DNA from 3 places in the Phormidesmis sp. 146-20 genome. Region 3 is predicted to be linked to each of the others. Evidence: predicted binding sites of a transcription regulator. Region 3 holds the regulator's gene; each other region holds the start of a gene.
What was found. The regulator NtcA, encoded in region 3, controls nitrogen genes in cyanobacteria. The targets are predictions, from matches to a motif close to TTTGTANNNNNNNNTACAAA.

Region 1: a site for NtcA is predicted at 998-1,017, ahead of hpf (ribosome hibernation-promoting factor, HPF/YfiA family). Genes of this name have one in related genera too.
Region 2: a site for NtcA is predicted at 1,097-1,116, ahead of ACKFKH_RS31585 (MSMEG_0572/Sll0783 family nitrogen starvation response protein). Genes of this name have one in related genera too.

The regions. Positions count from the first base shown of each region.
Region 1 is NZ_JBJPHT010000004.1:186,335-188,605, reverse strand. It holds gene lipB (lipoyl(octanoyl) transferase LipB) at 144-815, opposite strand; gene hpf (ribosome hibernation-promoting factor, HPF/YfiA family) at 1,064-1,714, shown strand; gene ACKFKH_RS05630 (elongation factor G) at 2,129-2,271, shown strand, end outside.
Region 2 is NZ_JBJPHT010000077.1:8,728-10,998, reverse strand. It holds gene ACKFKH_RS31590 (Nit6803 family nitrilase) at 1-334, opposite strand, end outside; gene ACKFKH_RS31585 (MSMEG_0572/Sll0783 family nitrogen starvation response protein) at 554-1,036, opposite strand; gene ACKFKH_RS31580 (MSMEG_0569 family flavin-dependent oxidoreductase) at 1,232-2,271, opposite strand, start outside.
Region 3 is NZ_JBJPHT010000021.1:19,920-22,190, reverse strand. It holds gene ACKFKH_RS17470 (hypothetical protein) at 348-821, shown strand; gene ntcA (global nitrogen regulator NtcA) at 881-1,552, opposite strand; tRNA gene ACKFKH_RS17460 (tRNA-Gly) at 2,067-2,138, opposite strand.

The sequences.
Region 1 (2,271 bases), on a different contig from region 3:
CCCCAATCTGGGGGACTTCCGGATGGGATTTTTTGCTCAAAGTCCCCCAAACTTGGGGGATTTAGGGGGCTGCCCGGAGCGATCACCGCAGCGAAGGATTTTATCGAATTCACGTTCAGTTAACTAGCACCGACCCATAACCTTTATTCAACCCATTCCACCTCAAAAACCTCAGCAAAAGCCTTCACCACATCGGGCTTAATTTGTTGAACCGTGATGCCTGGAATGAACTGTTCTAAACTACCCACAGGCCGGTCAGGAATGCCACAGGGGACAATTTGATCAAACCCCCGTAAATCAGGGCAAACATTCAGCGCAAATCCGTGCATCGTAATCCAACGGCTGACTTTGATGCCGATCGCTGCTACTTTTCGCCCTTCGACCCAGACTCCGGTTAAGCCAGCAATTCGCGTTCCGCTCAAGCCATAATTCGCCAAAACTTGGATAATCACTTCTTCTAACTGGCGCAAATACCAATGCAAATCTTTTTGGTAAAACTGCAAGTTCAAAATCGGGTAGCCCACCAATTGACCCGGACAGTGATAAGTTACCTCGCCTCCTCGCTCAACCCGGTGTAATTCGTACGCTGTTTGGGTGGGATCAAACTTCAAAAAGTCGAGTGTTGCGCCGTGACCCAGGGTGTAAACGGGAGGATGTTCTAACAAAATCAAGACATCGTTTAACTTAAGATTTTCTTTATGTTCTGCGACTAGCTTTTGCTGCCAGGCCCAGGCTTTTGAGTAAGGAATGAGACCGCGATCGTACAGCACACAACAGCGCGTCAAAGATAGACTTTCTAAAGGTGAAAAACTCACAGGCGATCGCAATCTTACCTTTAATATAAACGAATTCTAAACGGCTGACGTATCCCAACGCAAATGCTATTTACAATGTCTTAGAACCGCTGAGAAATCAAGGGGAGTTACTCCTAAATTGCCCTTAGATTACAACAGAAATTATCAAGAATTATCACAGGATGCAACACATTCTAAAGAGGACTGTCTGCCAGAATACAAAGTGTTAGGGTAACAGTAACACCCAAATCTTTAAGGGGAGAGCCTCTATGAAGCTTGTTATCCAGGGCAAAAATATCGAGATCACTGAACCGATTCGTGAGTATGTCAACCAGAAGATTGAGAAGGCCGTCAGCCACTTTCAAAACCTGACCACCGAAGTTGATGTACATCTATCTGTTGCTCGAAACCCCCGGATCACGCCCAGTCAAATTGCTGAGGTGACAATCTATGCCAATGGTGCCGTTGTGCGCGCCGAAGAAGGGAGCGAAAGTCTTTACGCCAGCATTGATATGGTTGCCGACAAGATTTCTCGACAGCTTCGCAAATACAAAGAGAAACGCTACGATAAGCGACACGAAGCCAAAACATCAGAAGTTCTAACCGATCAACCTGTTACCGAATTGTCCCTCGATCGCACCCCCGAACTTCCCGCCACTGTTTTACGAACCAAGTATTTTGCGATGCCACCAATGACGATCGCAGAAGCGCTAGAACAATTGGAACTAGTTGGACACGACTTCTATATGTTTTGCAACTCAGAAACAGGCGAAATTAATGTCGTTTATGAGCGAAATCATGGCGGACATGGCGTGATTCAACCCCGCAAAAACAACGGACACACTCACTCTAGTAAAAATGGAAAAGCCCACACAAACGGTCATTCAGCCGTCGATCGCGAAGGACACACTGTAAGTTAGCGCCGAGGATTCCAAATTTCTAACGTTAGATCCCTGACTTCTTAAAGAGGTTGGGGATCTTGTGTTTGATAAGCTGTTATATTGAACTCAGTTGTCATCACTTCAAAAACAACTTTATTAAGATAAACGGTTAATTTGATCACAAAGCGATCGCGCTACTCCATAATTCAGACATACCAAATTTTCTTCGAGATCAAAGCATTGATTGACCTGATCTATTTACCTGATCAAAGGTTTTGCGAAAATTTCTGATCGACTAATCCGTGGATGAAGGATGTCGTCACTTTCCAGCTTTGCCCAAATTCTTGATCCAGCTTGGACAACCTTTAAGAAAAATTCGCCAATCGATCGCAGACTGCTTAATTTTTGAGGCAGTTGAGATGACTTACTTTTCTTTTTTTCAGGGAGGAATGTATGAGCGATAGACTATCATCGGGTTCCCGAAGCGTTGCGATCGTGGGGCCCTATTTAAGTGGAAAAACAACCCTTCTCGAAAGCCTTTTGTGGGTGACAGGCGCAACGACTCGCAAAGGCAATGTGCAAGATAAAAATACGGT
Region 2 (2,271 bases), on a different contig from region 3:
GTGTGTTGTAGAGCGATCCGTTATCTCGTTCAGTTACACCCAAAACGACAACCATCTGATGCGATCGCGCCGCCCGACTTACCGCCTCCGTTGTCACACTCGGAACTTCTACCGCTTCTTGATAAAGCCGCATGTGTTCTTTGCCCATCAAAACCGGAGGCTGAACGAAGGAAAAGTAAGGATAGTAAGGAACAACCGTTTCGGGAAAAACAATCAACTGTACGCCCTGTTTGGCGGCATCGTCGATCGCATTCAATACCTTCTCGATCGTTCCTTCTCGACTAAACAACACAGGACTGATCTGCACCGCTGCCGCTCGGACAATGGGTAACATATTCACGCCTCATTAACGTCTCGATCGGGTTTCTCGTGTCGTCTGGCGCTTCTGCCCCCCAACCCCCCTTATTGGGCGACTTTAAGACAAGAATTTTGGTTCAAAGTGGTCAGCAGGAACTAGATTCAAAGTCCTCTACTCGTGAGAAATTTAGGGGGCACCCGAATCTGAAACCAAGTGAAGATTTTCGGTGGAGATTTTCGACCAAGCTTGAGGTTTTTACAGTGTCCAGGTGTCCAAAATAAACGCGCCATCTTTGCGATGCAACAACACCAGATCCAAGACATCAAGCGGACTAATTGGACGAATCCCCTCAATCAATGAAGGTTCACCGTGACCATAAAGTGCTTGCAAAGCAAAGCGACAGGCGTAGACTTTGCCACCTTCAGACATGAATTTGCTGAGTTGATTGTTGAAGTTTTGGTGTCCCGGAAACGCTTCGTCGCCAATCTTGGGAAAGCCACGCTGTACGCCCAAAGTCACCCCCGGACCGTATAGCAAAATCGACGTTTCAAACCCTTTACGCAGTAGACGAGTCGCTTGCAGCAGATTGACAAATCCGATCGACCCCTCAAATGCCACTGTGTGAAAGGTCACTAACGCCTTCTCGCCCGGTTCTGCTTTGACATCTGGAAAGACTTTCTCCTCGTAATCGACAAAGAAATCACCCGTTTGATGGGCAGGAGTCGTTACTTCAGGCATATTCCCTCATCTCTAACAAACTGATTGTGATGCAAGATTAATGGCTGATTCAAACAAAACTTTGTATCTGGGAATACGAAAAAATTAGGTCTAACAATATGACCAGGAATGGAAAGAATAATCGTCAGAACGATCGCAATCCTTCTCAGATAACCTGTCTAAATCAATAGGTGATCTGCCATTCAGTCATCACGACTACGAACCGATCAGAAATTCGTTCACGACACTCCACGTACTCGGATCGGAAACTCTCTGTCTAGTGACAATGCGATCGGCGAGATAGTTAGCGTCTCGATCGATGCCCGAAAATCGAGCCGAACCCCAGGTATACAGCCACGGCAACCCCAAAAAATACAGTCCTCGAATGCTAGTCACGCCTCGCTCGTGTCCTGGATAGCCCTTGCCATCAAAGACCGGAACTTCAATCCAGCTAAAGTCTGTTTGATAGCCTGTACACCAGACCACCGCTCCAATATTAGCTTGTTTGCAATTGAGGGTTAAATCTTCTATTTGAGGCTGCCAAACGGGTGTGTAAGGAGGATCTATAGGTGCCTGAATTTGCTGCTTTTCAATAAAGCCATCAATTGATTGTTTAATGCTTTCTGCAACTGCATCAGCTTGATCTAAATTGTGTTGTAAGTCAGACCAAAACTCTAGTTGTCCTTGATGAATTGTTTTTAACCGTCCATGTAGCTGCATTCCTTCTAAAGCAAACTGTCTAAGATCAATTTCACGTCCACCATCGCGCCCGGTGACATAGTGGTTGGCTTTTGTTCTCACCTTTTCTTTTTGAGGATGGTCAGCGATCGACAAGTCATAGTAGCCCATCGCATCTAGCCATTCGACCACATCTTTTCCTCGATATCGACGCGGCGATCGGGGCGCACCTCCGACACATAAATGCACTTGTTTACCTGCTAAATGCAAGTCTTCAGCAATTTGACAGCCTGACTGTCCGGTGCCCACGATGAGAATAGCTTTGTCAGGTAAAGACTCCGGATTTTTGTAAGTAGATGAATGAATTTGTACAATGTCTTGAGGCAGCCGTTCGGCAATTTTTGGCACTTTAGGAATATGGTAGCTGCCTGCTGCAATAACCACTTGATCTGCGGTAAAGTCTCCGATCGTCGTCGTCAATTCAAAATGAGCGTCGCTTTGCCAAATTTTGGAGACCATCACGCCCTCTTTAACAGGGGGATTAAAGAATGCCGCATAACTTTCTAGATATTGAACAA
Region 3 (2,271 bases):
GTCTAATCAAGAGAGCTAACTCAATGCCTCTAGCGATAGCAGCATTTCTGTCGCATAATTGTTGTGAATATATGAAGAAACTTTTTGATTTATAGTCTTTTGCAAATCTTCTGAAATCACTGAATCTTCTCAATGCGTTTGGGCTAGTGAGAATCGCAAAATCAGAAAGCGATCGCCTTCTTTTTGACCAGATTGAACCATAAAAGTTTGCGCTATGATAGCGAAGCTATTCCCTTGGATAGAACCCTTTGATGGTAGGAATCTTTAGCCATCTAGCGCAGCCTCACACAAGGGAATCAACGCTCAATCATCCATCCCTTTTGGAACGCAACCCCGGTGAGAACCCTATGGAAGAGTGGCAAAAAGATTTTTCTGAACTGTTAGAAACGATCGCGGATCACATCGAAGGCTTCTTTGTTGAAGTGTCGAGAGAAGTGACAGAAGTGGTCAACGTGTTTGTAGAGCTTTCTGACGAGCTTTCGGCACAGGCACAAAATACCTTTACAGATGAGATTGACCAATACATTAATGAGCTAGTCAACCCCGTCTTAGAAGCCTATTTTGGGTTTGAAGGCATGGTCGGAGAAGCTGCCCAACCGATGATGCAAACTGTAGAACCGCTGCTCAACCAACACCCCATCTGTGTCGGCTGTCGTCACTATCATGGGCAAGCCTACAACGGCAACGTGCTAGTCTGCGGAATGCACCCCTACGGCGTGGGAGAAGGACTAGACATCTGCCCTGATAAAGAATTGACCCGCTGGAAGTCACCCTACCTCAATTCAGAAGGTCAGTTTCTATTTAGAGAAGACGATTGGTAATAGGCGAGGTGTGAAGCCTGAAATTTGTACGCCTTCAGGCTTCGCCGACTGGCTAGCGATCAGGTAAACTGCTGACTCAAGGTGACTGGATTGTGGACAGTGATCTTCTTTTTGTGAATAGAGATCATTTTGTCCTGTCGCAAGTCTCCCAGCAGACGAGTCACGGTCACCCGCGTTGAGCCGATCGCTTCTGCAATGGCTTGATGAGACAGCTTGAGGTCGATCGTGATCCCTTCTTGACTGGGCAGGCCAAAATCGCGACAGAGAATCAGCAAGAAACTCACCAGACGCGACCCCATATCTCGATGCGCCAGCGTTTCGATCATCATTTCGGTTTGTAGAATTCGAGACGATAGCCCTCGCAGCATCAGCAGACAGAGTTCGGGGTTGTCTTTGAGTGCTTTTTCAACCTGCTCAATTTGAACAGACAGCAACTCAACCGATGTGAACGCAACCGCATGATAAAAGCGATCGGCGCGTTGCCCGGTGATCAGTGACAGCACCCCAAACACGCTGTTTTCTCGCAGTAAGGCAACCGTAATCTCCTCACCCGCCTCATAGACTCTCGAAAGCTTGACGGCACCTTTGACTAAAAAATAAACTCGCTCTGCGGGGTCGCCTGGAAAGAAGATCGTTTTGCCTCGCTCAAACGTCTCAACGACAGGTGGAAAGGCACCGCCCCCAATCTGGCGAAATAATGCTGCAAGTGGTCGCTCTTTGGTCACTACCATGTTCCTTGTCGAACTCGTGCTCTTGAACTCTCTTGATTGACCTGGCAACAGTTTTTACTTAGCTGTCAGCTGATCTGTAAGAGATTGATGACTTTAGAACACTTAAACTTACTCTTCAAGCAGTTTTTGTGCTCGATACTACACTATTCTGCCAGGTAGTTGAATTTTTGCAGGAATTGAGCTAAGTCTCTAACAATTGCTTAAGGTTTGAGCTTAAATTCGTCGTTCATCCGAAGATTTTTAAGATCTGTCACCTATTTTAATCAGGCTGGAAGTCAATAGATTAATCAATAGATCGATTCAAAGATCAATTCAGTAATAAGTTTGTCAAAAAGTACGTTGTGAGTTGAAGATTTCAGAACGATGACCGTGTTGAAGAGCGGTATTACCCAGCGTCAAGGAGCTTAATTTACCGAAAGCTCTAAAGACTTTTAGGGTGCTGCCCTTTAGTCGAAGACATTCAACTCTTACATTGAGAATTCGTCAGTCTGAGATTAAAAAACTTTAGTTAAAAAGCGGGTAACGCGATTCGAACGCGCGACATTCACCTTGGCAAGGTGACGCTCTACCACTGAGCTATACCCGCAAAATTCGGATAAGTTCTACTATTGCAGATACTCATAGAGATGTCAAGCCTGAAAAACCAAAAAGCCGGAAATCAGGAAATCGCATCGCTTCTCAGCATATAGGATGTAGAAGGATGAAAAAAGAACATCCAT